2 regions of the Delftia sp. WSY_16 genome follow, and region 2 is predicted to be linked to the other one. Evidence: riboswitches for the same ligand, from Rfam matches in the RefSeq annotation. Region 2 holds a riboswitch; the other holds the start of a gene.
The links. A riboswitch is a leader RNA that binds a small molecule or an ion and turns the genes downstream of it on or off. The one in region 2 is predicted to bind cobalamin.
Positions count from the first base shown of each region.

Region 1: another riboswitch for cobalamin. It lies ahead of ACF8O7_RS15920 (TonB-dependent receptor); the one in region 2 lies ahead of ACF8O7_RS21700 (TonB-dependent receptor domain-containing protein).

Region 1 covers NZ_JBICKS010000030.1:105,245-119,752, reverse strand. Annotated here, with positions in the region: gene ACF8O7_RS15965 (NADAR family protein) at 1-93, opposite strand, end outside; gene ACF8O7_RS15960 (DUF4291 domain-containing protein) at 90-791, opposite strand; gene ACF8O7_RS15955 (hypothetical protein) at 809-1,741, opposite strand; gene ACF8O7_RS15950 (SPFH domain-containing protein) at 1,728-2,801, opposite strand; gene ACF8O7_RS15945 (NUDIX domain-containing protein) at 2,889-3,623, shown strand; gene ACF8O7_RS15940 (threo-3-hydroxy-L-aspartate ammonia-lyase) at 3,655-4,617, opposite strand; gene ACF8O7_RS15935 (transcriptional regulator) at 4,662-5,303, opposite strand; gene ACF8O7_RS15930 (YbaK/prolyl-tRNA synthetase associated domain-containing protein) at 5,385-5,876, shown strand; gene ACF8O7_RS15925 (CHAD domain-containing protein) at 5,934-6,815, shown strand; cobalamin riboswitch at 6,870-7,154, shown strand; gene ACF8O7_RS15920 (TonB-dependent receptor) at 7,283-9,514, shown strand; gene ACF8O7_RS15915 (ABC transporter substrate-binding protein) at 9,525-10,466, shown strand; gene ACF8O7_RS15910 (iron ABC transporter permease) at 10,463-11,485, shown strand; gene ACF8O7_RS15905 (ABC transporter ATP-binding protein) at 11,482-12,249, shown strand; gene ACF8O7_RS15900 (LLM class flavin-dependent oxidoreductase) at 12,254-13,276, shown strand; gene cobW (cobalamin biosynthesis protein CobW) at 13,304-14,353, shown strand; gene cobN (cobaltochelatase subunit CobN) at 14,383-14,508, shown strand, end outside.
Region 2 covers NZ_JBICKS010000040.1:438,739-453,246, forward strand. Annotated here, with positions in the region: gene ACF8O7_RS21690 (heavy metal-binding domain-containing protein) at 311-631, shown strand; gene ACF8O7_RS21695 (ABC transporter substrate-binding protein) at 680-1,630, opposite strand; gene ACF8O7_RS21700 (TonB-dependent receptor domain-containing protein) at 1,635-3,548, opposite strand; cobalamin riboswitch at 3,618-3,845, opposite strand; gene ACF8O7_RS21705 (hypothetical protein) at 3,941-4,330, shown strand; gene ACF8O7_RS21710 (helix-turn-helix transcriptional regulator) at 4,356-4,547, shown strand; gene ACF8O7_RS21715 (sulfite exporter TauE/SafE family protein) at 4,557-5,363, opposite strand; gene ACF8O7_RS21720 (helix-turn-helix domain-containing protein) at 5,492-6,259, shown strand; gene ACF8O7_RS21725 (MFS transporter) at 6,256-7,467, opposite strand; gene ACF8O7_RS21730 (winged helix-turn-helix transcriptional regulator) at 7,544-7,993, shown strand; gene ACF8O7_RS21735 (rod shape-determining protein) at 8,003-8,488, shown strand; gene ACF8O7_RS21740 (TonB-dependent receptor domain-containing protein) at 8,570-10,564, opposite strand; gene cycA (D-serine/D-alanine/glycine transporter) at 10,876-12,336, opposite strand; gene ACF8O7_RS21750 (polyhydroxyalkanoate granule-associated phasin) at 12,552-12,962, opposite strand; gene ACF8O7_RS21755 (MBL fold metallo-hydrolase) at 13,086-14,177, opposite strand; gene ACF8O7_RS21760 (DHA2 family efflux MFS transporter permease subunit) at 14,346-14,508, opposite strand, start outside.

The DNA.
Region 1 (14,508 bases), on a different contig from region 2:
GTGGCCCCAGAACGGCAGAAAGCGCGGGGTGAGACCCTGGGCCATGGCGTGCTGGAGGTCTTGCAGGGAGGCGATGTGGTCTGTGGTGGTCATACGGAGTTCTCAGGTGCGCAATTCTTCCTGTCGAGCCGCACGTAGACGCGCTCCACGGGAGTCATGAGCATCGGATTTCCATCCTGGGCATGGGCCCGCTGCTCGGTGACGAAGGATGTCATGTCAATGACCTCCAGCAGTTCCTCCGTGGCGAAACTGCGTAGCAGCTTGCCACGCAAGCCCAGCTGGATGGCACGCAACGGCAGCTTGGCGCCGCTGGGGGCATGGTCCGGATCCCATTGCTGGCGCACCTCGGAGGTGGCCACCGCTTGCTGCCACTCGAGCAGGCCAGCGTAGAGCCGGGGGTTGAAGGTGGAAGGTACGGCGGCATCCAGCAGGCTCTCGAAGAAAGTCCGGCGTATGCGCAGGCCGAGGATGACTTCCTGGCCGGCCTTGGTCGCCCAGCCGCAGCGATACATCATCCAGAGGAAATTGGGCTTGATCCAGCTCATGCGCGTGAAGCTGAAGTCCGGGCCGCCGAACCGGCCATGCTCCAGCGCGTGAAGGCCGATGGCCGGGCGATAGGCCTGGTAGACCACCACGGTGGAGTCGTCGTAGTGGGCGAGGATGTGCTCTCCCTCGGAAGGCCAGGTGGCAGATTGCTGCAGGTAGGGTGCTGTTGCGAGATTCATGGTCTGTTCGTTGTCGTTGTCGCTGTCGTTGTTGTTGTTGTAGGTGTTCTGAGGGCGCTGCGCCACGCTGCAGGGCCGGTCCTTCACACCACCAGGCAGCCCTGCCGATCCGACAGGCCGATGGTGGCCTGCATGCCCGCCGTGAACTGCAGGTAGTCGGCCTCCATGCCGTCCGAGAAGATGACGCCATGGTCGGGCATGCGCGAGCGCAGGGTCAGCGGCTGGCCGGCGGTGACCTGGCCGTAGACCAGTTCGGCCGTGGAGGAGCGGCTGGGAAAGGGCTCGCGCACGGCGAAGTCCAGGCGTGGCGCATCCCAGGCGAAGGGCTGGTAGTCGAAGTCGGTGGACGCGCCGCGCACGGCGCGGGCAATGCCCATAGATCCCGTGACGATGCTCTTGATCCAGGCCGACGAGCCCAGCCCCGTGGCGACGATGAGGCCGGAGGACGACTGGGATTCCTGCCGGTCGCCCAGCGCGATGTCGTACAGGGCGGAGGTGTGGCTGCGCGGGCCGATGAACAGGTCGTTGGCGGCGCGCAGCACCTGGCCGTCGCTCAGGCGTGCCTCGGCCAGGGTGACGGCGCGCGTGGGACGGCGGTTGGCGGCCACGTCGCCCAGCAGGGCGGCCAGGTCGGCGGGGGCGAAGGGCAGCAGCAGGCCGTCCCAGCGCGCGGGCTCGGGGTTGACGCCGATGAGCGGCTGGCCGTCCAGGTATTTCATGGTGTTGGCCACCATGCCGTCCTGGCCCAGCGCCACCACGATGTCGTCGGCGCCGAAGACGAAGTTGGGCACCAGGGCGCGGTCCACGATCTGGTAGCGGCCGCGTGCCTCCAGCGCCTGCACCACGGCCTGCAGGGCGGCGGCGTAGGCGGCGCTTTCGCGCAGGTAGTCGCCGAAGTCTGCGCCCAGGTGCTCGATGTAGAAGCGCGCCTGGGACAGCGTGTGGTACCTGGCCACCAGCTCATCGAGCCGCGTGCGCCGCACCACCAGCACGGTCTTGCGTTCATTGGCGTTCACGGCGGCTCCTTGCGGGTTCGGTATCGGCCACGGCAGCTGCATGGCCTGCACCGGCGCCCATGAGCGACTGCAGCAGCTCGGGCGAGACGTTGAGCTGGCCGATGCGCTCGGCCTTCTCGGCAATGCCGCCAAAGGCCTGGGCGATGAGCTGGCCCGGCTGCATGCCCACGGCGGCCAGCGATTGCACGATGCGCGGATCGGCCTTTTCCAGGGCCTGCATGACGGCGCCCACGCGGTAGGCCTCGGCCTCGGCCAGGGTGCGGCTGTTGGCGGCCTGGCCTTCGACGAAGTCGCGGCGGCTGGCCTCCAGCGCCACGTCGGCGGACATCTGTTCGGCGCGCAGCTCGTTTTCCTTGCGCATCTGGGCGGCCTTGGCTTCCAGCTGGGCCTCGCGGATCTGGCGCTTTTTCTTTTCCACGGCCACGTCGGTATCGAGCTCGTTCTGGCGGATGGCGCGCTCGTTTTCCACGGCAGCCATGCGGCGGGCATACACGGCGTCGTCGGCGGCCTTGAGGTTGGACTCGCGCGCCTCGGCCTCCAGGGCGCGGGCGATGTCGGGCGTGGGTTTGACGGCCATGACCGAGACGCCCAGGATCTCCAGCCCCAGCGCCTCGATCTCGGGCTGGGCGGCCAGCTCCTGCTGGGCCGTGCGCGCAATGAGTGCCGAGGAGCGCAGCGCCTGCTTGAGCTCCAGCGCCTGCACGGCCTGCTGGATGATGACCTCGGCCTGCATGGTCACGCGGTCGCCCAGGCGCTGCGGGTCTTCGGACAGGTATTTCTGGCCGTCGCGCGCCAGGGAGAAGTCCATCAGCGTGGCGGTCTGGCGCGGTGTGCTGATGCGGTAGGTGACCTGGCCCTGCACGGTGACGCTCTGGAAGTCGGCCGTCACCAGCTCCAGCATGAAGTGGCAGTCCTGGCTGCCCACGGGCACCGCGACCAGGGTGGTGGTGGGCGCGTAGTAGAAGAAGGACTGGCCCGCACCCTCGCGCACCACCTTGCCGGCGCGGAACTGCATGAGGTGGACCGTGGGTTGGGACTTGATGAAACGGATGCCGAACATGGTGTTTCTCCTTTAAGTTGCTCTGTGCAACTTGTATGGGTTGCATAGTGCAACTTAAAATCCGGCACGTCAAGCACAATCCATCCCATGGCTGAAAAAAATTCCCCATCCCCGCAGGGCGCGCTGGACTTCCCGCGCCCGTTCACCACGGTGGACGTGGTCATCTTCACGGTGGCAGACGATGCCCTGCAGGTGCTGCTGGTGCAGCGCCCCACGGCGGGCAGCGAGCCCTTCCCGGGGCTGTGGGCGCTGCCCGGCGGCTTTGTGGATGTGCGCCAGGACGCGGACCTGCTGGCCTGCGCGCGGCGCAAGCTGCTGGACAAGACGGGCGTGGACAGCCCCTACCTGGAGCAGCTGGGAAGCTGGGGCGGCGCGGCGCGCGACCCGCGTGGCTGGTCGGCCACGCATGTGTATTTCGCGCTGATCCCGGGCCATGACCTGATCCTGGCCAAGGGAGCGAATGCGGCCGATGTGTCGTGGTTTGCCGTCGATGAACTGCTGCGCGCGCCTGCGCTGGCCTTCGACCACGGCGAGATCCTGCGCGCAGCGGTGGAGCGGTTGCGGGGCAAGGTGGAGTACACCTCGCTGCCGGCCTTTCTGCTGCCCGAGCCCTTCACGCTGCCGCAGCTGCAGCAGGCCTACGAAGTGGTGCTGGGCCGCCCCGTGGACAAGAGCGGTTTTCGCACGCGCATGATGGCGGCCGGCTTTCTGGTGGAGGCCGGCCAGGTGGAGGGCACGTCACGCCGCCCCGCCATGGGCTACCGCCTGGCCGACCGCAGCGCGCCCGTGGTGTTTCCGCGCACTTTCAGCCCGCGCGGGTGAGGGCGGCCTTCGATCAGGGCCAGGATCAGGATCAGGCGCCCAGCAGGCTGCAAAAGCGCTGCATGTCCACGTTGCCGCCGCTCAGGATGATGCCCACGCGCCGGCCGCGCAGCTCCTCGCCTTTCTGGCGCGCGGCGGCCAGGCCCAGGCACCCGGTGGGCTCGACCACGAGCTTCATGCGCGTGGCCAGGAAGCCCATGGCATCGACCAGCTCGGCATCGCTGGCGGTGAGGATGTCGGTCACGTCGCGCTGGATGATGGGGAAGGTGATGCCGCCCAGGTGCTGGGTCTGGGCGCCGTCGGCAATGGTCTTTGGGGTGTCTATGTGGACGATGCGGCCTGCGCGCAGCGACTGCTGGCCGTCGTTGCCGGCCTCGGGCTCCACGCCGTAGAGGGCGCAGCCGGGGCTGAGCGCGCGTGTGGACAGGGCGGTGCCCGACAGCAGGCCACCGCCGCCCAGCGGCACGAAGAGGGCGTCGAGCGGGCCGGTTTCCTCCAACAGTTCCTTGGCGGCCGTGCCCTGGCCGGCCAGCACGTCGGCATGGTCGTAGGGCGGGATCAGGGTCAGGCCGTGGCGCTCGGCCAGGTCGCGGCCGATCTGCTCGCGGTCTTCGGTATAGCGGTCGTAGACCACCACCTGGCCGCCATAGCCTTTGGTGGCCGCCACCTTGGCGGCCGGCGCGTCATGCGGCATGACGATGGTGGCGGGGATCTCCAGCAGCCGCGCTGCCAGGGCGATGGCCTGGGCGTGGTTGCCCGAGGAAAACGCCACCACGCCGGCCTTGCGCTGCGCGGCGCTGAAGCGAGACAGGGCGTTGAAGGCGCCCCGGAACTTGAAGGCGCCCATGCGCTGCAGGTTCTCGCACTTCAGGAAGACACGGGCGCCCAGCGCCTCGTCCAGCGTGCGCGAGGTGAGCACGGGCGTGCGGTGGGCATGGCCCTGGATGCGTTGGGCCGCTGCGGCCACGTCGTCATAGGTGGGAAGGCTTGTCATCGGTACGGGAGAGAAGGGGTTGCTGATCGGCGGGGTGCCGGGAGCTACTTGGCGTAGCTGTAGACCGTGGCGCGCGACACGCCCAGGTGGGCGGCAATGGTCTCCATGGAGCGGCGAAGGTCCAGCAGGCCGTCGCCCTTGAGTTCACGGACCAGGGCGCGCCGCTCCTCGGGCTTGAGGGCGCGCGGCGTGGTCGCCAGGCGCGCCGCGAACTGGTCGATGCGGGCGCGCACCGCGTCGGCACCGGCCCCGGCGCCCATGGGCGCCAGCATTTCGCGGGCCGGCGTGTCGCCGCTGACGGCGGCAAAGCGGTTGAGCATGCTCTGGAAGCCCTGGAACATCGTCAGGTCCACATTCATGCACAGGGCGGCGATGTAGCGGCCCTCGGAGTCGCGGATGCCGATGGACGTGCTCTTGGCCTGGCGGCCATCGGCGAACTGGTTGGGGTAGTTGGCGATGACCTGCTCGTAGCCGGCGTCCTGGATGCGGGCCAGGCCCAGCTCGGTCGCGCCCTGGCCGACCTCGCGGCCCGAGAGATTGTTGTGGATGGCCAGCACCGCATGGGACGGGTCGAGCAGGTCATGCACCACCACCTCGCAGAACGGGGCAAGGGTCTGGCCCAGGCCTTCGGCGATCTTGGCCACCTGTTCCAGCAGTTGGCGCTGCTCGGGAGTGCGTTGTGTCATATTGGACATTTTGTTTTGAATTGGACAAAATGTCAAAACTCAGGCGACCTGCCTTTTTGTCCGTTTCTTGTGCTCCCTGCCATGTTCGACACCCTTGTTCACCTGCTGCAATCCCAGGACGCGCGCTTTCGCGTGATCGAGCACCCTGCCGAGGGCCGCTCCGACCTCGTCGCCGAAATCCGGGGCACGGCACCCGGCCAGGGCGCCAAGGCCATGCTCTGCAAGAGCCGCGATGCGGCCGGTGCGGGCGATCCCCAGCTGTTCCTGGCCGTGCTGCCCGGCGACCGCAAGCTGGACTTCAAGCGCCTGGCCCAGGCCGTGGGCGTGCGCAAGGCCACGCTGGCCTCGCCAGAGGAGGCCCAGGCCGCCACCGGCTGCGTGATGGGATCGGTGCCGCCGTTCTCCTTCAACCCGCAGGTGCGCCTGGTGGTGGACCCGGCACTGGTGGAGCGCTTTGCCGAGATCGCCTTCAATGCGGGCCGGCTGGACCGCTCCATCGTGCTGGACTCGGCCGACTATGTGCGCATTGCCCGGCCCGCGCTGCACAGCCTGAGCGGGGATGGCGCCGATTGACCCGGGGGCCGGGCGGTGCCCACAATCGCAGCAACGCCCGCACATCCTCTCCTGACCATGACCACCCCTGCCAGGCAGTTCCCCGACCGGCCCGATGCGGCCGGCTTTGTGCGTGCGGCGCTGGCTGCCGCACTGGCCCAGGTGCAGTCGCATATGGATGCCGTGGACGCCGGCAGCGGCGAGGCCGAACGCATCCACCAGCTGCGCGTGGCCCTGCGGCGCCTGCGCACCCTGCTGCGCGAATGCGCAGGGCTGGCGCCCGGCATGCGCGCCGAATGGGATGCCCCGCTGGCCCTGGCCTTTGCGCGCCTGGGCACGCTGCGCGATGCCGGCACCCTGGCCGACGTGGTGCGGCCGCTGCTGCAGGACGCCGATGCGCCCTTGTGCGATTGGGCCGTGCCGGATGCCGGGCAGGCCGACGCGGACGCGGCCGCTGCGGTCCGCGAGCCGCAGTTCCTGCAAACGCTGGCCGAGATCCATGCGCTGGCGCAGGCGCCTGCAGGCAAGCGGCAGCCCGGCCTGGTCAGCCTGTCCGCCGCAGGCACGCGCAAGTACCTGGCACGGCGGCTGGCGCGCCTGCACCGCCAGGTGCTGCGCGACGGCCGGCAGTTCGACCGCCTGCCGCTGGCGCAGCAGCACCGCGTGCGCAAGCGGCTCAAGCGCCTGCGCTACCTGGCGGACTTTGCGCGGGAATTCGCGCCCGGAATGTGGCCCGGCAAAAAGGGCCGGCGCTTTGCCGAGGCGCTGGTGCCCGCCCAGGACGCGCTGGGCCTGCACAACGACATGGCCGTGGCGGCCGCGCTTTTTCGTGACGAGGCCGGCACGGATCCGCGCGCCTGGTTTGCCGCCGGCTACCTGCAGGCCCGCCTGGCCACCAGCGCGCGCAGCAGCCGCCGCGCGCTGCGTGCGCTGGCCCGCGTGTCGGGCTTCTGGGCCTAGACCGCATCAGCGATAATCCGCCGCTGGCGCACCGCCGCAGCCCCTGGGCCGTGGCGGTGCGCTGTTGCTGAAGGTGCCCCATGCCGCTTGCCGGCCAGGGGTTCAACGGGAAGCAGGTGCGCGATGCCATCGAGGTGGCCGCTCGCAATGCCTGCGCTGCCCCCGCAACGGTCAGCGGAATACAACTCCCCACGCTGGCGCGCCACCCACCGGTTGCGCGCCGCAAGCCACTGTGTCTGGACGGACATGGGAAGGCGGGGATGCCTGCTGCAGCGCGCCCACGATGCGCGCCGCAGCGTTCCGCAAGCCCGGATACCGGCCTTCTGCATTGCTTTCGGACGCCGCGGGAGTGCGCCTGTCCGGTCCGGCCCCAGCCTGCGCTGGCGTGGCCGGCTCCGGCGTGCGCGCCGTGCGGCGTGGTTCAGACGATAGGCCCCACGGGTGACTGGGGCAGTTGGATTCAACGCATGCGCTTCGCTTCTTTGGCCGCCGATTGTTCCGGCCCCTTTCCCCTTCCTCCCTTCCTGCGCCCGGCCACCGCTGCGGCCGTGCTGGCCTGCTGCGCCGCGGCGGCCGGCGCCGCACAGGAACCGGCGGCCGGTAAAGCCGGTGCATCCGCCGACGATGCGCTGGACGCCGTCTTCGTGACCGCCACGGCGCGGCCCGAGGCGCGCAGCCGCATCGCGGGCACCACGCAGACCATCGACCGCGAGGCCATAGAGCGCTCCAGCGCGCGCTCGGTCACCGACCTGCTGGCCGAGAACGCCGTGGGCTTTCTCAGCGAATGGACGGCGGCCCAGACCTCGATGAACCTGCGCGGCGCCTCCACCGACGGCCAGGGGCGCGACTTCCGCAGCCAGGTGCTGGTGCTGGTCAACGGCCGGCGCGCGGGCACGGCCAACCTGTCCAAGCTCAGCCCCTCGGATGTGGAGCGCATCGAGATCGTGCGCGGCCCGTCCTCGGTGATCTACGGCAGCCAGGCCATGGGCGGGGTGGTCAACATCATCATGAAGACGGGAGCGACCGCACCCGGCACGCGCGCCCAGGTCCAGGCCGGTTCATGGGACCTGTGGCGTACCGATGCGCAGACGGCCGGCGCCAATGACCGCTTCGACTGGTACTTCGGCGTGAGCGCAGGCGGGCGCGGCGACTACGAGTCGGGCGACGGCGGCACGCGCATGGAGAACACGGGCTGGAAGCGGCGCGGCGCCAGTGGCGCCCTGGGCTGGCAGCTGCACGAGCTGCACCGCGTGGAGCTGCAGCTGCGCACGGACGGCATCTACAACGCGGGCTTTCGCGGATCGGGCGCCAACATCTACAGCCGCGACAACCGCAGCAACCGCTCGCTGGACCTGACCTACGAGGGCGCGCTGCCCGGCCAGCGCCTGAGCTGGACGACCCACCTCTACAGCCTGGTCGATACCGATGAGTTCAACTGGGCCTCGCCCGTGATCCGCTCGGGCAACAGCGCCGTGCCCGGCACGGCGCGCGACTACAACCACCGCCAGCTGGACGCCACGGGCCTGCGCTTTCAGCCGCGCCTGCGTGTCAGCCAGACCAATGACCTGCTGATGGGCTTTGACTGGGAGCGCAGCAAGCTGCGCTCCGACCGCCTGCGCGTGGCCATGCCGGGCGGCCCGGCGGGCCAGGTTGCGCCCTACGACAACAACCAGACCGAGCAGGTGCACGCGCTGTACGTCGAGGACGCGCAGACCCTGTTCGACGACCGCCTCACGCTGCGCGCCGGCCTGCGCAAGACCTGGGGCACGACACGCTTCGACGAGACGCCCAACCTGGCCCTGGCCCAGGCCAGCACGCGCGACTACGACAACCACACCTGGTCGGCCGGCGCCACCTGGAAGGCCACGGACCGGCTTACGCTGCGCGCTGCGGCCTCCACGGGCTTTCGCGCGCCCACGGCCACGGAGCTGGCCTCGGACTTCACGGCCGTCGGCGGTGGCCGCACCTTCGGCAACCCCAACCTCAAGCCCGAGACCAGCCGCCAGATCGAGGTCGGCGCCGCGCTGCAGCAGCCCGGCTGGCGCGTGGATGCGGCCCTGTTCCAGAACACCATCAGCGACCGCATCATCACCGTCTCGCGCGGGGCCACGACCAATACCTCGGACTACGCCAACAACGCGGCCGACATCGTGGCGCGCGGCCTGGAAATGCAGGCCGACATGGACCTGGCGCGGGCGCTGAACCTGACGGGCCACCAGCTCAAGGCCTGGGCTGGCGGCTACTACCACTTCAGCATGCGGGACAAGGGATCGCCAGCGTCGGCCAATACCGACAAGGTGCAGCGCATGTACCGCTACGAGGCCTCGGCCGGCGTGCGCTACGGGCGCGGCAGCGGGCGCCTGCAGGGCGACTGGAGCCTGCAGCTGTCCACGCTGCTGCGCGGTCCCATGTGGTACGACACGGAAGAGGCGCTGCTCATCCCGCAGGGCGAGCCCCGCAGCACCTTCATCCACCGCAAGGGCGCCTTCACCATCTGGAACCTGCGTGCCGACTACCGCGTGTCGCCGGGCGTCAAGCTGTTCGCGGCCGTGAACAACCTGTTCGACCTGAACCGCCATCCCATCTTCATCGCGCTGGACCGCGCGCCCTGCATCGCCAACCCGGCGTACCAGAACGGCGGCTGCGGAACGTCGATGGCCGGGCGCGAACTCATGGTCGGCCTGCAAGCAGAGTTTTGAGGACCATGGCATGAGGCAATCCAGCACCACGCGCCGCCAGTTGCTGCGCCAGGGCGCGGCGGCGGCCCTGGGCTGCGGCCTGCCCGCGGCCTGGGCCGACACCGTCGCTGCAGGCGGTCCGGTGGTGCTGCAGGATGCGCTGGGCCGGCGCGTGGAGATTGCCGCGCCGCCGCAGCGCATCGTCTCCATCTTTGCCTCCAACACCGAGCTGGTGGCCGCGCTGGGCCTGCTGGACCGCGTGGTGGGCGTGGAGGATTTCACGCGCTTTCCGCCGGGCGTGGAGCGCATTCCCAAGGTGGGCGGGCGGCTGGGGTTTTCGGTGGACGCCGTGGTGGCGCGCCAGCCGGACCTGGTCATCGTCACGCCCGCGCGCCAGGCAGCGCACCAGCTGGTCGATCCCATGGAGCGCATCGGCGTGCCGGTGATGGTGCTGCTCAGCCGCTCGCTGGCCGAGGTGATGGACAACCTGCGCCTGGTGGCCCGCGCCACGGGCGTGCAGGCGCGCGGCCAGGCGCTGGCCCTGGCGCAGGAGGCGCGGCTGCTGCGCGTGGACCGGCAGGTGGCCGGCCAGCCCCGGCCGCGCGCCCTCATGGTCACGGGCCGGCTGGGCAACGGCATGCTGCTGGCGGCACGCCCTGGCACCTATACCGGCGAGGCCATGGTGCGCGCGGGCGCTTCGTTCGCGCTGGACGGCCTGGGCACCGTGCCCCAGGTCTCGCCCGAGGCCGTGCTGGCCGCCGACCCCGACGTGCTGCTGTTCGCTGGCACGCAGGAGGCCATGCAGGACCTGATCGGCCAGCGCGGCTGGCGCGACCTGCGTGCCGTGCGCGGCGGCCGGGCCACCACGGTGGCGCGTGCCGAGTTCCTGATTCCCGGGCCGCGCACCTTCGGCGGCGTGGAAAAGCTCTCGCGCTGGCTGCACCCTGCGGCCTGGGCCGGGGAGGCCGCATGAATTCCCTTTCACATCCACCTGCGTGGCGCCCCTGGGCCGGTGCGGTCCTGCTGCTGCTGGCCAGCCTGCTGATCGCCGCCTGCGCGGGCCACCAGTGGGCCAGCCCTGCCGACCTGCTGGCCGCGCTGGGCGGCGAAGACAGCCTGCGCAGCCGGCTGCTGCTGCAGTGGCGCGTGCCGCGCGTGCTGGCAGCCGCCCTGGTGGGCGCGCTGCTGGGGCTGTCGGGCGCCATCTTCCAGGGCGTGTTCCGCAATCCGCTGGCCGAGCCCTATCTGCTGGGCGCCTCGGGCGGCGCGGCGCTGGGGGCGACTGTCGCCCTGCTGGTTCCGATGCATCTATTGTTCGGCCTGCCCCAGGCCTGGACGCTGCCCGTGCTGGCCTTTGCGGGCGCCTGGGGCTCGACCGTGCTGGTGCTGGCCGTCTCGCGCGTGGCCGGTGCCACCGATGCGGCCGGCATGCTGCTGGCCGGCGTGGCGCTGGCGGCCGTGCTGGGCGCGCTGCGCTCGTTCCTGATGCTGGCGCTGTCCGATGAGACGGTGAGCCTGCAGGTGGTGCTCAGCTGGGTGCTGGGCGGCATACAGACGCCGTCGTGGAGCGGCCTGGGCCTGCTGGCCGGCGCCTCCCTGGCCTGCCTGGCCGGGGCCATGGCGCTGGCGCGCGGGCTGGACCTGCTGGGCCTGGGGCAGGATGCGGCCCAGGGCTTCGGCCTGGACGTGGCGCGCTTCACGCCGCTGGCCGTGCTGGCCGGCTCGCTGGTGGTGGCCGTGGCCGTGGCCTATGGCGGGCTGGTGGCTTTCGTGGGCCTGGCTGCGCCGCACATCGCGCGCTGGATGGCGGGACCGCTGCACCGCGCGGCCCTGCCGGCGTCGGCGCTCACGGGCGCCATCATCGTCACGCTGGCCGATGCGATTGCGCGCAGCGTGCTGCCGCCGGCCGAAATCCCGCTGGGCCTGGTCACGGCCGTGGCCGGCGGGCCCTTCTTCATCGTGCTGCTGGCGCGCAGGCTGAGGTCCGCATGAACGATCAAGCCATGGACGACGCCGTGCCACGCCTGCAGGCCCGGTCCCTCACGCTGCGCCATCGTGGCCGCAGCGTGCTCGATGCGGTCTCTGTGCAGCTGCCCCCGCGCGGCGCCGTGGCCCTGGTCGGACCCAATGGCGCAGGCAAGTCCAGCCTGCTGTCCCTGCTGGCGGGGCTGCAGGCGCCTGCATCCGGCAGCGTGCTGCTGGACGGGCAAGACATCGCAACCCTGCCCGTGGCCGAGCGCGCACGCCGCGTGGGCTACATGCCCCAGCGCTTTGCGCCGCACTGGGACCTGACGCTGGCCGAGCTCACGCACATGCGGCTGGCGGGCCGGGGTGGTGTCGAGGCGGCCATTGCAGGCGCCGGGCTGCAGGATTTCGCGCGCAGGCGCTGGTCCACGCTGTCCGGCGGCGAGCAGGCGCGTGCCCTGCTGGCCACCGTGCTGGCCACCGACCCGCCCGTGCTGCTGGCCGACGAGCCCGGCGCCGCGCTGGACGTGCGCCACCGCCTGGCCCTGGTGCAGGCGCTGGCGCAGCGTGGGCGCGAGCGGCTGGTGCTGGTGGTCATGCATGACCTGGACCTGGCGCTGGCGCACTTCGGGCGCGTCATCGTGCTGGACCAGGGGCGCATTGCGCTCGATGGAGCCCCTGCCGAGCTGCTGCATGCGCCGGGGCTGGATGCCGTGTTCGGCGTGGATTTCGAGCGCATCGACGCACCCCCGCAAACCTTGCTGCGCGCGCGGCTGAAACAGGAGAACTGACCCCATGCGCATCGATCTGGCCGGCTGGACGCGCGACGCCACGCGCGGCGGGCACCGTGAATTCCTGGCGCTGTTCGAGCGCGCCGAGCGCCTGGGTTTCGAGGGCGTGTGGTTCAACGAATTCCGCGTGCCCGATACCGCCTGGCCCTATCCCTCGCCCCTGCTGCTGGCCGCCGCCGTGCTGGCGCGCACCGAGCGGCTGCGCGTGGGCACCTCGGTGCTGGTGCTGCCGCTGCACCACCCGCTGATGCTGGCCGAGGAGATTGCCCAGCTGGACCTGCAAAGCGCCGGCCGCATCGACGTGGGCGTGGGCCGGGGCACGGAGCCGGCCGCGCTGCGCGCCCTGCAGATCGATGCGGACTGCACGCGCGAACGCTTTGCGCAGTCCTGCCGCATCCTGGTGGAGGCGCTGTCGGGCAGGCCCATCGTGGCGGGGCAGGGGCCGTGGAGCTTCGAGGACCGGCCCGCCCTGCCTTCGACCGTGCAGCGCCCCCATCCTCCGATCTATGTGGCCGGCTCCACGGCAGAGACCCTGGGCTTTGCCGTCGATCAGAATCTGCCCCTGCTGCTGAGCCTGGAGCCGCCCGAAGGCATGCAGCTGGAGCGCCTGGAGGCCGCTGCCCGGGAGCGCGGGCGCGATGCCGCCGCGCTGCGTGCGCGTTCATCGCTGGCGCGCTATGTCTGCATCGGTGCCGACGAGGCCGCCGTGCAGGCCCGGCTGGCCACGCTGTGGCCGCAGCTGTACCAGCGCCGCGTGTACTTCGCGGGCAAGCGCGGCGTGCCGGCCGACCAGGTGCTGCCCATCGATGTGACGCGCGTGCTGGCCGAGCAATTCATCCATGGCACGCCCGAGCAGTGCCATGCGCAGATCACCGCCTTGCGCGAGCGCACGGGCATTGGCCAGCTGCGCTGCGTCTTCAACGCCAACGGCCTGTGGAGCGACGCCCAGGCCCTCGCCGGCATGGAGCTGTTTGCGCAGGAGGTTCTTCCTTCATTGCGCAGCGCCGTGCCTTTCGCCACCGTCTGACTTCCTCTTTTTTCTGGAGAACCTTCCATGCAAACCGCCAAGATTCCCGCCACCATCGTCACCGGCTTCCTGGGCAGCGGCAAGACCACGCTGCTGCGCCACATCCTGGACAACGCCGATGGCCGGCGCATCGCGGTCATCGTCAACGAGTTCGGCGAGCTGGGCATCGACGGCGAGATCCTCAAGGGCTGCGGCATCGGCTGCGACGACGAGGGCAACGAGCGCGAAGGCGCGCTGTACGAGCTGGCCAACGGCTGCATGTGCTGCACGGTGCAGGAGGAGTTCTTCCCCGTGATGCGCGCGCTGGCCGAGCGCCGCGACCAGATCGACGCCGTGATCATCGAGACCTCGGGCCTGGCCCTGCCCAAGCCCCTGGTCCAGGCCTTCCAGTGGCCCGAGATCGCCAACGTGTTCACCGTGGACGCGGTGGTCACCGTGGTGGACACGCCAGCGGCCGCCAGCGGCCAGTTCGCCGCCAATCCCCAGGCCGTGGACGAGCTGCGCCGCGCCGACCCCAACCTGGACCACGAATCGCCGCTGCACGAACTCTTCGAGGACCAGCTGGGCGCGGCCGACCTGGTGGTGCTCAACAAGACCGACCTGGCCGATGCCGAGGCCCTGGCGCGCGTGACCGCCCTGGTGCGCGAGGAGCTGCCGCCCGAGGTCAAGATCGTGCAATCGTCCCAGGGCCGCCTGCCGCTGGACGTGGTGCTGGGCCTGGCCAAGGCGGCCGAGACCACCATCGACCAGCGCGTGAGCCACCACGACCACGACGAGGACCATGACCACGACGACTTCGACTCCTACGTGATCGACCTGCCCGCCGTGGACCGCGACCGCCTGCTGGCCGCGCTGGAGACGCTGGTGGAGCAGCACAGCATCCTGCGCGTCAAGGGCTTTGCCGAGATCCCGGGCAAGCCCATGCGCTGGCTGCTGCAGGGCGTGGGCCGCCGCTTCGACCACCATTTCGACCGCGCCTGGCGCGAGGGCGAGGCACGCGGCACGCGCCTGGTGTTCATCGGGCAAGACCTTGACGAAGCAGCGCTGCGCAAGGGCCTGGAGAATGTGGCCGCCTGACCTTCCGATTCCGCACTGAAACCTGTTCCATGCACCTGCTGTCCACGCGCCCCGGCGGCTTCGTCGAGGACGAGAGCATCGTCACCCGCCTCGACCAGACGCCGGCCGACATCGTCATCCTGAGCTCGGCCGACACCACGCTGGCCCTGCTGTCC
Region 2 (14,508 bases):
TCGATCGTGCAAGCCTGGGGCGCGGGGAAGATGTTGCGGCTTGCGGCGCCTTGCACTGCCATGGGGCGCTGCGACGCGGGTGGAGCCGAATAGGTGGGTCTCGCATTGATTTTTTCGCTATCTAGATGGAGATGAGTCCCAATGGCTCCTGCACGCGATTGAATTTTTTGAAACCACCTTCCGAGATCTGAAGGCGAAAGATGATAGCGCAGGCCTATGTCAGACTGCAGCGTGCAGGCCTGCCTTGCGTTGGGCTTACGCAGGCTGGGCGGCCAAAATCCATCTTCAACATCTTCACCGAGGATTTCTCATGATCATCACCACCACCCCCCAGATCGAAGGCCGCCGCATCACCCGCTACTGCGGCGTGGTTGCGGGCGAGGCGATTTTGGGCGCCAATGTGTTCAAGGACTTGTTTGCCGGGCTGCGCGACATCGTGGGTGGGCGGTCGGCCACCTATGAGCGCGAGTTGCAGCGGGCGCGCGAGATTGCGCTCAAGGAGCTGGAGGAACGCGCCCAGGAACTGGGCGCGAATGCCGTGGTGGGGGTGGACCTGGATTACGAAGTGCTGGGCCAGGGCAACGGCATGTTGATGGTGTCTGCCAGCGGCACGGCCGTGGTGCTGGAGTAGGCAAGTCATCGGCCAAGCAGGCCAAGCGGGTCAATCAGGCCAGAGAAGTCAACGCGGCGCCGTGCCCCGCATCTCCAGGCAGCGGGCCAGCGCCCGCGCCGCCTCGCCCAGGCGCGGGCCGGGGCGGGAGACCACGTCCGTCTCGACCAGGTCCAGCGCGCAGATGCGGCCCGAGCGCACGGCGGGCATGCGGCTCCAGCCGGGGCGGGTGGCAAAGCTGGCCGATGGCGTCTGCGGCGTGTGGATGATGAGTTCGGGCTGCTGGCGCAGCACGTATTCGGGCGTGATGCGGGGGAAGGGCCCCAGGTTGGGCGGCAGCACATTGCGCGCGCCCAGGCGCTGCAGCAGCTGGCCTATGAAGGAGTCCGGCCCCGCCGCATAAGGCGTGGCGTCCACCTCGAAATACACCTTCTGCCCGGCGGGCGTGAGCGCCGCCAGCGCCTTGGCCTGCTGGTCCACCTCGGCCTGCATGCGCGCCAGCAGGGCGTTGGCGCGCTGCACCTGCAGCAGCTGTTCGAGCTTGTGCAGCACCTGCTCCAGCTGCGCCATGTCGTTGGCGTCCAGCGCCAGCACGGGAATGCCGAAGCGCTCCAGCTGTGCGATGACGGGTGCGGAATACGCCATCAGCACCACGTCGGGCCTGAGCCGCACGGTGGCCTCGACCAGCGGGGCAAAAGTATGGCCCAGCTTGGGCAGGGCGGCCACGCGGGCTGGGTGGTTGGAGAACTCGTCCACGCCCACGATGCGCTCACAGGCCTCCAGCGCGCACAGCGATTCGGTCAGCGAGGGCAGCAGCGAGACGATGCGCTGCGGCACGCGCTCCAGGCGCACCTGACGGCCGCGCATGTCGGTGACGGTGTAGGTGGTGGTTGCCCCGCCCGTTCCCGCATCCGCCGCCTTTTGCGCAAAGGCGTTGCCCGCGCCGCCTGCGCAGGCCAGGGCGGCAGTCAGCAGCAGGATGCGGGGCAGGCGCGAAAGCAGGCGCAGAAGCAGATGCATGGGGTCAGGGCAGAGGTGTCCAGCGCACGCTGACGAACACGGTGCGGCCTGCGTTGGCATAGCCGCGCGTGGGGGCGTAGTCGCGGTCGGCGATGTTGTTGACACGGGCCAGCAGCGTCCATTGCCTGGTCAGCGGGCGCTGGGCGTAAAGGTTGACCACGCCGTATCCACCCAGCTTGAAGGTGTTCGCCTCGTCGGCGTAACGGCCGCTGTACAGCTGCGCTTCGCCGCCCAGCGTCCAGCCGGCCGCCTGGGTGTCGGCGTTGAGCTTGAGCATGCGCTTGGAGCGGTAGGGCAGCAGCTTGCCGGTCTCCAGGTTCTCGGGGTTCATGAAGTCCAGCGCGGCGCCCAGATTGGCGCTGCCCAGGCGCGTGCCGCCAGACAGCGTCAGGCCGGTGATCTCCACGCTTTGCCAGTTGCGGTAGCAGTTGCAGGGAAGGGCGCTGTTCCAGTCGTAGGTGATGAGGTTCTTGAACTTGTTGCGGTAGACCACGGCCGAGAGGCGGTTGGCACCGGCCGCATAGTGCAGGCCGGTTTCCACGTTGGTGCTGCTTTCGGGCTTGAGGTCGGCCGCCGCCTGGCCCGTGAAGCGTTCGTACAGCGTGGGAGTTCTGAAAGCCGTGCCGGCCGATGCCACCCAGCGCCAGCGCTCGTCGATCTGCAGGCCGTAGCCCAGGCCGCCCGTGGTCTTGTTCTGCTGGTCGCGCACCTGGTCGTGGCGCAGGTTGGCGTCGAACTGGTGGCGTCCCTCGGTCAGGCGCCAGCCGGCCGACAGGGAGTTCTGCACGCGCCGGCTGTCGGTGTTCTGCGTCCAGGCGTATTGGGTGTCCAGCTTGTCCTCGCGGCGCTCCAGGTCGATGTTGAAACGGTGCTGGCCCAGCGTGAACAGGTTCTGCAGCAGGTAGTTGGTGGAGCGGCCCTTGGCGCTTTCGGGCGACTGGGTGTGGCGGTCGCTTTGGCTGTCGGTATGGGAGATCTGGACCACGCTTTTGTATATGGCGTTCCAGCCGGCCTGCCAGCGCAGGCTGCCGGTGGTGTTCTTGACCACGTCGTAGTCGTCGAACGGCGGCGGGCTCTGGTCGTAGTGGGTGCGCAGGCGGCTGTGCAGCAGGCTGGCATCGATCTGGTGGATGCCCGTTTTGTAGCCCGCGTTCAGGCCCAGTGAGGTGTTGCTGTAGCCATCCTTGTCCGGGTTGGGCGAGAAGGTGTTGCCGGGGTAGACGTCGAAGCCGTCACTGCGTTCGTCAGCCAGGTTCAGCCCGTAGGTGAAGCCGTTGGCACCGCCCTGAAATCCCGTGGCCAGCTTGCTGGTGCCCTGGTTGCCTATGCCGGCCTCGGCATAGGCGCGGGTCTGGCCGTCCGCCCGCTTGGTGAAGATCTGGATCACGCCGCCCATGGCGTCTGAGCCATAGATGGCTGCGGCCGGGCCGCGCAGCACTTCGATGCGCTCGATCTGCGCCAGCGGCAGGGTGGACCAGACCGCGCCACCCTGCAGCTCCTGCGAGCTGTAGCGCACGCCGTCGATGAACACGGCAGTGTGCTGGTTGCTGGTGCCGCGCAGGTAGACCGAGGTGACCTGGCCCGGCCCGCCGTTGCGGTTGATCTGCACGCCCGGCACCTGCACCAGCAGGTCGGCCACGCCCGTGGCGCCGCTGCGGGCAATGGTCTCGGCGTCGATCACGGTCATGTCGGCCGTGACGGTGCGCAGGGGCTGTTCGCTGCGCGAGGCGGTGACGACCACGGTATCGAGCTGGGAGGTCTGTGCGCGCTGTGCCTGTTGTGCCTGTTGTGCCTGTGCATGGGCCTGGCAGGCCAGCAGCGAGGCCGCAGCCAGGGCGGACAACGTGCGCAGTACGGGGAACGCCGAGGGCGAGCGAAGGGCGGCGCCAGGGGCGCGCGCGAGGGCGAGGGTGTGCATGGATGCGAGCCAGTTGCGCGCCAGCGACCCCGCCGGCACGGAAACCACAAAGACCGGCTGCGCTGCATGCGCGGCCGGCCGCCTGTTGGCCGGTATCCAGACTGGTGACGCACTCGCCAAGGCCTTCCCGGGCTGTACGCCCAGTGGCACGGGTTTGGCGGGGGCCGGTGCCATGCACGCGGCGTTTCACTCACTGTTGCGGGGGCAGTACATGCGGGCGGCTTTATCTGGCCGCCCCATGTTTCCCGTTTAACCGCAGCCCCTGGGGCTGCTGGCACCAACGGCGGCGATTGTACGGCGGGGCGTTCAGTGCCGATGTAAAGCTTGCTTGACATGCCCGCGGGTGGCATCGCACAATGTCAAGCATCCTTTACACATTGCGAGAGACTTCCATGAATCAAACAACGGTCACCAACCGCCGCTACCAGAAGGAGCTGGGATTTGCGCTGCTGCTCTACATGGCGCTGCTTGTGGGGGCGCTTTTGCTCAGCGCCGACATGCGGGCCGGGGCCCTGCGCACGGCCCTGCTGCTCAGCCCCATGCTGGCATTTGCGCTGGCCGTGCGGGCCATCGTGCGCCTGGTGCGCGATACCGACGAGTTCCTGCGCAAGTCCATGCTGGAGCAGTTGGCGATTGCGGCGGCGGGTACGGCGGGCCTCACCTTCACCTACGGATTCCTGGAAATGGCAGGTTTTCCCAAGCTCAGCATGTTCATGGTGTGGCCCTTGATGGGTGCGCTCTGGGTGGCGGCTTCGGTGGCCCACTGGCTGCGCAGCCGATGAGCTGTTCCGCCAAAGTGCCCCGCCCATGAAAAACATCATCCGTGAACTGCGCGCCGAGCGCGGCTGGAGCCAGGCTGCGCTGGCGGACCTGCTGGGCGTGTCGCGCCAGACCGTGAACGCGATCGAGACGGGCCGCTACGACCCCAGCCTGCCGCTGGCATTCGCCATTGCCCGGGTGTTCGAGACCCGGATCGAGGCGATCTTCCAGGAGGGTTGAGCGCAGCGCTCAGGCCACGATCATGACCAGCAGCACCAGGCCCAGCAGGGCCAGGTAGGCCTTGGCATGCAGGGCATCGGGAATGCGGCCGATCAGCGGTGCCGCCAGCCTGATGCCGGTCCACGATCCGACCGTCAGCAGCGCAAAGGCCTGCAGGTCCACATAGCCCACATGCCAGGGGCCCAGCCCCGCGCCCTGCGATGCCAGCATGTAGGCGGCGGTGCCCGCCACGGCCATGGGCAGGGACAGCGGGCTGGCCATGGCCGTGGCGGCCGCCATGCTGGCGCCGCGCCGGCGCATCAGCGGTACGGTCATCACGCTGCCGCCCACGCCCAGGAAGGCTGCAATCGCGCCAATCGCCAAGCCTGCGATGGCGGCGGGCCTGCGGCCCATGGGCTGCAATTGGGCGGCGGTGCCGTGCACGAAGCCCGGGCGCAGCAGCGCGTCGGCGATGGTCAGGGCCAGGTAGGCGATGAAGGCCCAGCGCACCCATTCCCCGCTGATCCAGGTGGCGGCCGCCGCGCCTGCCACGGCGCCGGCCGCGATGAAGCCGGCCAGCGGCCGCACCTGATCCCAGGGCAGGGCGCCCGCGCGGTGCTGGCGCAGCGTGGCCATGGAGGCGCCAAAAATCATCACGCAGGTGGAGGTGGCCACGGCAATGTGCATGGCAGCCTGGCCAACGGCGGAGTCCGCGCCGTGGATGGAGGTCAGCAGCGCATAAAGCAGCGGAACGGCCACGAAGCCGCCGCCAAAGCCGAAGAGCACGGTGGTCACGCCGGCAAGCACACCGAAAGCCAGCAGCAGAAGAGGGAACACAGACAGTCCTTTGGAAAAAACGAGCAAGGACTGAACCTTAGGATGCCGCGGTTTGGCCTGCTTTCGCGGATGGGTCAATAATCCTTGAATTCCTGCCAAAGCCTGTTGGCTGTTTTCCGGACATCCTCATGCTCAACATCCCGCTGCACTCCGTGGACGCCGTAGCGCGCGATGTGCTGGCCATCGGCACCGACTACACGCCTGGCACGCTGCTGCCCACGCACAGCCACCGGCGTGCCCAGTTTCTCTACGGGATGAGCGGGCTGATGGAGGTGGAAACCGATGACGGTGCCTGGACCATCCCGCCCTACAGCGGCGTGTGGATTCCGGCCAGCAAGCCGCACAGCGTGCGCATGCAGGGCGTGAGCACGCGCAGCCTGTACATCGAACCGGCTGCTGCGCCCCGCCCGGGTGTGCATTGCGAGGCCCTGGTCGTCACCCCGCTGCTGCACCAGTTGCTGCTGTCCTGCGCCGACCTGCCGGCGCTGTACGACGAAGCGGGCCGCGACGGCGCCCTGGTCACGCTGGTGCTGCACGAGCTGGCCTCGGCCCGCAGCCTGCCGCTGTTCGCGCCCATTCCCCGCGACGAAAAGCTGGCCGCCCTGTGCAAGCAGTTCCTGGCCCAGCCCAGCATCCGCGCCACGCCCCAGGACTGGGCACAGGCGCTGAACAAGAGCCTGCGCACCTTCAGCCGGTTTTTCCAGCAGCACACAGGCATGGCCTTTGGCGCCTGGCGCCAGCAGGCCTGCCTGCTGGCAGCGGTGTCGCGGCTGTCTGCGGGCTCATCGGTCACGCAGGTGGCGCTGGACCTGGGCTATGACAGCCCCAGCGCGTTTTCCACCATGTTCCGCAAGGCGCTGGGGCGGGTGCCTTCGGAGCTGGTGAGCCGGGTCTAGGCGGGAACGCTGGCCTGGGCAGCCGTTTCCCGTGTCATGGCCCAGAACACCAGGGCCGCCAGGCTGAACGCCGCCCCCGCAACGCAGACGCCGTGCCAGCCAAACCGCGCGTAGGCGTTGGTGGCAATCAGCGCCCCCAGCCCGCTGCCCACGGCATAGAACAGCATGTACAGGCCCACCAGCCGGCTGTGCGCCTGCGGGTTGCTGCGAAAGATCAGGCTCTGGTTGGTCACATGCAGGGCCTGGCCGCCCAGGTCCAGCAGCACGATACCGGCGACCAACGCGCACAGCGACTGCTCCAGCAGCGCAATCGGCACCCAGGCCAGCAGCAGGATCACCAGCGCGCCCAGGCTGGTGCGCTGCGCGAAACCCTGGTCTGCCCAGTGTCCGGCACGGGCTGCTGCCAGTGCGCCCACCACGCCGGCCAGGCCAAAGGCGCCGATGGCCGTGAGCGACAGGCTGTAGGGCGGCGCGCTCAGCGGCAGGACCAGGGCGCTCCAGAAGATGTTGAAGGTGGCAAACATCAGCAGGGCCAGCATGCCCCGCGTGCGCAGCATGCGGTCCTGGCGCAGCAGCTGGAGCATGGATGACAGCAATTGCGTGTACCCGGGCACGGGGGAGGGCACCGCCAGCCGGGGCAGTTGCCGCCACAGGGGCCAGGCCAGGGCCAACATCAACAGGGCCGAGCAGGCATAGACGCCACGCCAGCCAGCCACGTCACCCACGGCACCGGCAAACACGCGCGCCAAAAGCAGGCCGATGAAAACCCCGCCCTGGGCTGCGCCCACCACGCGCCCGCGCTCATGCGCCTGGCTGGCGCTGGCCGCATAGGCGATCAGCCCCTGCGTCATGGCCGTGCCCAGCAGGCCCACGGCCAGCATGCCCGCCAGCAGCAGAACGGCCGAACGCGCGGTGCTGACTGCCGCCAGGGCCAGCACCAGGCCCAGCAACTGCAAAAGCATGAGCCGCCGCCGCTCCAGCCGGTCGCCCAGCGGCACCAGCAGCAGCAGTGCCAGCGCGCAGCCGGCCTGCGTGGCGGTGACCACGCCGCCCACGGCTGCATGGCTGATGCCGAAGTCGGCCGCCAGCGCCTCCAGCAGCGGCTGGGCGTAGTAGACATTGGCCACGCTCAGGCCGCTGGCAGCGGCGAACAGCAGCACCAGGCTGCGCGGCATGCGGACCGTGTCCGGGGCAGGGAAGGCGTTCATGGGTTGAATCCAGTTGCAAAACAAAACTGGTTGGATGCTAGTTGAACCAGTTTTGAAATGCAACCAAAATGACGCCATGAAAGAAGACACCCGTCCTGACACACCGCAGCCCTGTCCGGTGGCCCGCTCCCTGGATGTGATCGGCGACCGCTGGTCGCTGCTCATCGTGCGCGATGCCTTCGATGGCATCAGCCGCTTTGGCGATTTCCAGCGCAGCCTGGGCGCGGCCCGCAATATCCTGGCCGACCGGCTGCGGCGTCTGGTGGAGGCCGGCATCTTCGAAACCCGCCCCGCCGCAGAAGGCTCGGCCTACCTGGAATACGTGCTCACGGCCCAGGGCCTGGACCTGTTCCCCGTGGTCGTGGCGTTGCGGCAGTGGGGCGAAGGCCATCTGTTCGCGCCGGGCGAGGCGCATTCGCTGCTGCTGGATCGCCAGACCGGCCTGCCTGTCGCGCCCATGCTGCCGCGCGGTGGTGATGGCCGGGCCTTGCTGCCGGGCCAGACCGTGGTTCAGAAAATCGATTGATGGATGTCCATGCTCTCTGCCTTCGTATCACTCATCTACGTACAGATTTCTCCCGAGCGTCTGACGCTGAAGGATCCGAAGACCAAGCAGACCCTGTCGGAGGTTCCCGAGCTGGCCCTGAGTCCGCCGCCCCGGCGCCGGATTCTCGCGGCCGGCCCGCAGGCCAGGCTCGCGGCTGCATCGGAGCCTGCCGAAGTCGTCAATCCCTTCGCCCACCCGCGTTCGCTGATATCGGACTTCATCCTGGCCGAGCAGCTTCTGAAGTACCAGCTCAGGCGCATGCATCGGCGTGCCTGGCTGGCGGCCTCCCCGCACATCGTCATCCATCCGCTCGGCGACCCCGAGGGCGGATTCACTCAGGTGGAGCTGAGGGCCTTGCGCGAGCTGGGCAGCGCGGCCGGGGCCTCGAAGGTGAATGTCTGGACAGGCCGGCCCTTGACAGACGAGGAATTGCTGACGCGCACGCCCCCTGCGCAGGGCGGTGTCTGGGAGTGAGGCTTTGCTCTTCGCCATGAAAAAAGCGCCCGTCACAACGGGCGCTTTGTCTGGGTCAGCGCAAGGGCTGGTGACAGGCCATCAGAACCTGGCCGTCATCCCCACGAAGTAGGTACGGCCGCCGTTGTCGTAGTTGGCGCCGATGGTGCGGGTTTCCTTGTCGGTCAGGTTGATGATGCCGGCGCGCAGGGTCATCGAGTCGGTGACGTTGTAGTTCATGGACACGTCGAACGTCGTGTAGGCCTTGGCGAAGGTGGTGGCCGTGCCCGTGGTCACGACTTCCTTGCCCACGTGGCGGGCGCTGAACATGGCGGACCAGCCCTGGCGGATCTGCCACTGCAGCGACGAGTAGATGGACAGCTCGGGCACGGCCAGCAGCGAGGCGCCGGTGCTCAGGTTCTTGGACTCGAACATCTTGGTGATGTTGGTGTTCCAGGTCAGGCCCTTGGCCAGGGGAACGTTCACGAAGCCTTCCAGGCCGCGCGTGCGGGCACGCTGGGCGTTGGCCATGCGGGTCCACCAGAAGCCGTTGTACAAGCCCAGCGGCTGGTAGTCGATCTTGTTCTTGAAGTTGGTGTGGAAGTACGTGGCGCCCAGGGCCCAGCCATTGCGGTCCCAGCTCGTGCCCAGCTCGAAGTTGGTGCTGGTCTCGGGCTGCAGGTCGGGGTTGCCGGCCATGTAGCAGCCGCGCGTGCCGTCGGCATTCACGCTGGTGCTGGTCCAGCCCATGCCGGCCAGGCTGCGGCAGCCGTTGCCCCCGGATTGCGTGGCGGCGCTGGCCGAGTTTTCCTTCAGGTTGGGCGCACGGAAGCCGCGCGAGACGCCGCCGCGCACTGTCCACTCCGAGGCCGGGTGGTAGACCAGGTAGGCGCGCGGGCTCCAGTTGTTGCCGTATTTCTGGTGGTGGTCCATGCGCAGGCCCAGCGTCAGCGCCAGGTTCTCTCGCAGGAAGATCTGGTCCTCGCCGAACAGCGCCCAGGTGGTGGCGCTCAGGCCCGAGCCCGAGACCGGGCGTCCCGCGTAGTCGATGGGCGCCAGGCCGATGGTGTCGCGGTTGTCCAGCGACTCGCGGCGCCACTGCATGCCCAGCGTCATGGCCTGGTCCAGGCCCCACAGCTTCAACGGCTTGTCGATGCGGCCGTCCAGCGTGGTTTCCTTGGAGTTGTTGCCGATGGTGTCGCCCTTGTCCTCGTACCTGTTGTGCACGAGGTTGAGCTTGGAGGTCATGTCGCCCCAGCGGCCATCGTGGCTGAGGCCGAACTTGGTCTGCTCCAGCTTGCTCAGGCCCCATTGCGATACCACGGGGCGTCCATTCACCAACCGATCGGAGCCCGTGGCGCGCTGGATGCCTTGCGCGGCCTCGATGCCGATCACCTGGTCGGGCGTGAGCTGCCAGTTGAGCAGGGCGTTGAGGTTTTGCTTGCGCGAGCCGGCCGTGGACTGGTAGGTGCCCGGGAAGCCGCCCGTGCCCTCGTCGGCAGCGCGGTCCGTGTAGTTGCCGCCCAGGCGCAGGCCGAACTTGTCGGACAGCGGGCCGCTGATGTTGAAGCCCAGCTGGCGCGTGTCGCCGCGGTCGCCGTCGGAGGGCTTGCTGTAGTTCAGCGTGGTCGAGCCACTCCAGCGTTTGCCGATCTTGCGCGTGATGATGTTGATCACGCCGCCCATGGCGTCGGAGCCGTACAGCGAGGACATGGGGCCGCGCACGACCTCGATGCGCTCGATCATCTCGGGCGAGATCCAGTCCAGATCCTGCGAGCCCAGGTCGTCACGGTAGTTGATGCCGGCCGAGTTGCCCTGGCGCTTGCCGTCCACCAGGATCAGCGTGTATTTCTCGGGCAGGCCGCGCAGCTTGATCTTGGACTGGGCGCCCGTGCCCGACAGACCGCCGGTCACGCCGGGAATGGTGGACAGCAGCTCGCCGATGCTGGTGACGGGCTTGCGCTCGATGTCTTCCCGCGTGATCACGCTGATGCTGGCCGGCGCCTCCTTGATGTCCACGGCCGTGCCCGAGGCGGTCACCACCACCGTGGACAAGGACGTGTCGGCCTTGCTGTCGGCCGTCTGGGCATGGGCCATGGCTGTGCATGCCAGGGCGGCGCAAAGAGGAAGCGGGCGGAGCACCGAGATTCTGACCATCTTTGTAAAGTTCCGGTTTGGTTAAAAATCAAGGTGCGAATGATAACGATTTGTATCTACATCTTTCCCTTCACGTAAAGACAGTTGTTTTTTGTTCACGCGTTATCTAATCGCTGGACACGCCTGAGGCGATGTGCACAAGTCTGGTGCACAAAAATGAAGGGGGTCGGCAGGGCGCTGAGAGGGAGCACGGGGTGCAGCGCCTCCGTGCAAAGGCCGCCCCGGAGCGCAGGGGGCGGCCAGAAACCAGTTCAGCGCGGCTTGGCCACGGCGCCCGGAAGGGCGCTGGAAGGCTCAGCGCAGCTGCCCGAGGGTTGGCTCGATGCCCGGCGGCGCACGAACTGGTAGGCAATGGCCAGCAGGGCAAACCAGGCCGGCGTCACCACCAGCGCCTGGCGCGTGTCGGCCTGCAGGGTGAGCAGGCCCAGGATGGCCGCAAAGAACGCCAGGCAGGCCCAGCACATGGCCACGCCGCCCGGCATCTTGTAGCGCGAAGCCTCATGCAGGGCCGCGCGCTGGCGCCGGTAGGCGATATAGGACAGCAGGATCAGCGACCACACGAACATGAACAGGATGGCCGATACCGTGGTCACCAGCGTGAAGGCCTCCACCAGATCGGGCACCACCCACATCAGGAAGGCGCCGGCCAGCAGGCAGGTGCAGGAAAACAGCAGCCCGCGCGAGGGCACGCTGCTGCGCGACAGCCGGTGGAAGGACTTGGGCGCATCGCCCTTGAGCGCCAGGCCGTAGAGCATGCGGCTGGTGGAGAACACGCCGCTGTTGGCCGACGAGGCGGCCGAGGTCAGCACCACGAAATTGATCACGCCCGCAGCGGCCGGCAGGCCTGCGAGCACGAACAGCTCCACGAACGGGCTCTTGCCCGGCACCACGTCGCGCCAGGGGGTGACGGCCATGATGGCGATCAGGGCCAGCACGTAGAACACGATGATGCGCACGGGAATCGAATTGATGGCGCGCGGCAGCGTGCGCTCGGGGTCCTTGGCCTCGGCCGCCGTGGTGCCCACCAGCTCGATGCCCACGAAGGCGAACACCGCGATCTGGAAGCCCGCGAAAAAGCCCATCATCCCGTTGGGGAACATGCCGCCGTCGTTCCAGAGGTTGGACAGGCTGGCCGCACGCCCCGCAGGCGAGACGAAGGCGGCACCCACCATGTACAGCCCCGTTGCCACCAGGGCCACGATGGCCACGATCTTGATCATGGCGAACCAGAACTCGATCTCGCCGAACAGCTTCACCGTCAGCAGGTTCAGGCCCAGCAGCAGGCCCACGCAGGCAATGGCCGGGGCCCACTGGGGCAGGCCGGGGAACCAGAACTGCGAGTAGGCCGAGATGGCGATCACGTCGGCAATGCCCGTGACGATCCAGCAGAACCAGTACGTCCAGCCCGTGAAGAAGCCCGCCCAGGGCCCCAGCAGATCGGCCGAGAAATCGATGAAGGATCGGTACTGCAGGTTGGACAGCAGCAGCTCGCCCATGGCCCGCATCACGAAGAACAGCATCACGCCGATGATGGCGTAGACGAAGACGATGGACGGACCCGCCAGGCTGATGGTCTTGCCCGAGCCCATGAACAGGCCCGTGCCGATGGCACCGCCGATGGCGATGAGCTGGATGTGGCGGTTGGTGAGATTGCGCTGCAGGTCGTCTTGACCGTGCAGGCCCTGGCCGGCAGGCGGGGCCTTGTGTGTCATCAGAGAACTCCGGGGAAGACTGGCAAAGCGATGGCAGAAAGGGGGAAATCCGCCTGCCGCGGCCGTGTTTTCAGTCTCTGCATGGAGTCCATGCCTGGAAATGCGGCAGCGCAGCAAAACGGAACGAAGGCCGCGAGGATACCTGAACCTCGCCCCGCATCAGCCCTGCCGCGCCGTGCCGCTCCAGTCAATGAAGCGGGTTTGATATGGGTGGATCAGCCGCGCGCCAGGCGCCGGGCGTTGGCCACTGCGGTGCGGTGCACGGGGGCCATGCCCTTGCCCACCACGCCCCACATGGCGTTGCTCCATTGCGAGGCCTGCGATGCCAGTGCGCCCCCATTCCAGGTGGAGGCGCTCCAGGGCATCCACCACATGCGCATCCAGGCCTGCATCAGGGCCTGGCTGGCGACCATGGACTGCAGGCCCATGGCGGCCCAGGATTGGTGGAAGGCTGTCTGTTTCTCGGACACCATGCGCGTGAATTCGCGCCGGTCCCGTGCGGAGGGATTGGCCCCGGCCAGCGCCATGCGGGTGAGCCTGTGCGCCACCACCTGCGGCGCGGCAATGGCCAGATCGGTGGCCTGACGGGCCACCGAAGCGGCCTTGGAAGATTTGCGGTTTGCCATGTGCGCTCCTGAAGCTCTGGATCCATTTGCCGGATCTACCTGCCAGATCCACTTGCCGGTTCCACTTTAGCCAGATGCATGCCGGTCCGCGTAGGCCGATGACGCAATGCAGCAAAAACGCGTTTATCGCGGCTGGGGCCGGGGTGCCGGCGCGGCTCCGTCCTGCGTGACCTCAGATACCAGGGCGCGCCACCAGCGCTCGCCTGCATGGGGGGCGGCCAGGTCCACGCGCTCGCCCATCATGGGCGTGGCCACGGCAATGCCGTGCTCGGCGCCCAGGGCCAGCACGCGCTCGAAGGGGTCCCACCAGGCATGCATGGCCAGGCTGAAGGTGCCGTTGTGAATGGGCAGCAGCCAGCGTCCGCCCAGGTCGCGGTGGGCCTGCACGGTCTGGGCCGGGTGCATGTGGACATAGGGCCAGTGCGGGTCGTAGGCGCCGGTCTCCATCAGCGTGAGGTCGAAGGGGCCGAAGCGCCGGCCGATTTCCGCAAAGCCGTCGAAATAGCCGCCGTCGCCGCTGAAGAAGACACGCAGCGTGTCGGCGCTTGCCAGGTCCTCGATGACCCAGGACGCCCACAGCGTGCGGTTGCCGTCGCGCAGGCCCCGGCCCGAGAAATGCTGGGCCGGCGTGGCCGTGAAGCGCAGGCCGTCCACCTGCACGTCCTGCCACCAGTCGAACTGGCGCACCTTCTCGGGGGCCACGCCCCAGGCCATGAGCCGGTCGCCCACGCCCAGCGTGCACAGGAAGAAGTCGACCCGGGGCGCCAGGGCGCGGATGGTGGCACGGTCCAGATGGTCGTAGTGGTCGTGCGAGAGCACCACGCCGCGCAGCGCGGGCAGTTCATGCAGGGCGATGGGCGGCGCATGAAAGCGCTTGGGGCCGATGAAGGAAAAGGGCGAGGCGCGCTCGGCAAACACCGGGTCGGTGATCCACCAGCCGCCGCGCAGTTTCATCAGCAGCGTGGAGTGGCCCAGGCGATACAGGCTGCGCTCGGGCGCGGCGGCCAGGTCGGCCGGGTTGAGCCGCTGCACGGGCAGGGGCGCCGCAGGCTCGGTGTCCTTGGGCTTGTTGAAGAAGAAGTCCCACATCACCTTGGCGTCGGGCTGGGGGGCATTGGCCGGGCGGGGATGGATGTTGCGAAAGCGCCCGGCCGACGATTGGGGCGATTGGGAGTAGTCGGCAATCGGGGCGCGGAAGATGCGGGTTGTTTTCACGGTGCTCCGTCGGTGTTCAGGCCGCCGCCATCATGGAACCGATGGCGCAGCCCTGTCGAGATGGTGGTCTTGGCGGCCCGTTCAAGGCGCCTTGCGTGTCGTCATGTAAACAAAAAAGGAGCTGCCCCTGCAGGCAGCTCCTTGTGGTGATGGCCCGGAGGCTGGTCATCAATGGGCGCCGGCCGCCTCGGCACCGCCGGCATGGCCCGCAGGGCGCCTGGTCATCCAGATCAGCACGATCAGCACCAGGAACAGCACGGACGACGCCAGGAAGATGTCGTCGGCGGCGCGCGTGTAGGCCTGCTGGTCCACCAGCCGGTTGATCTGGGCC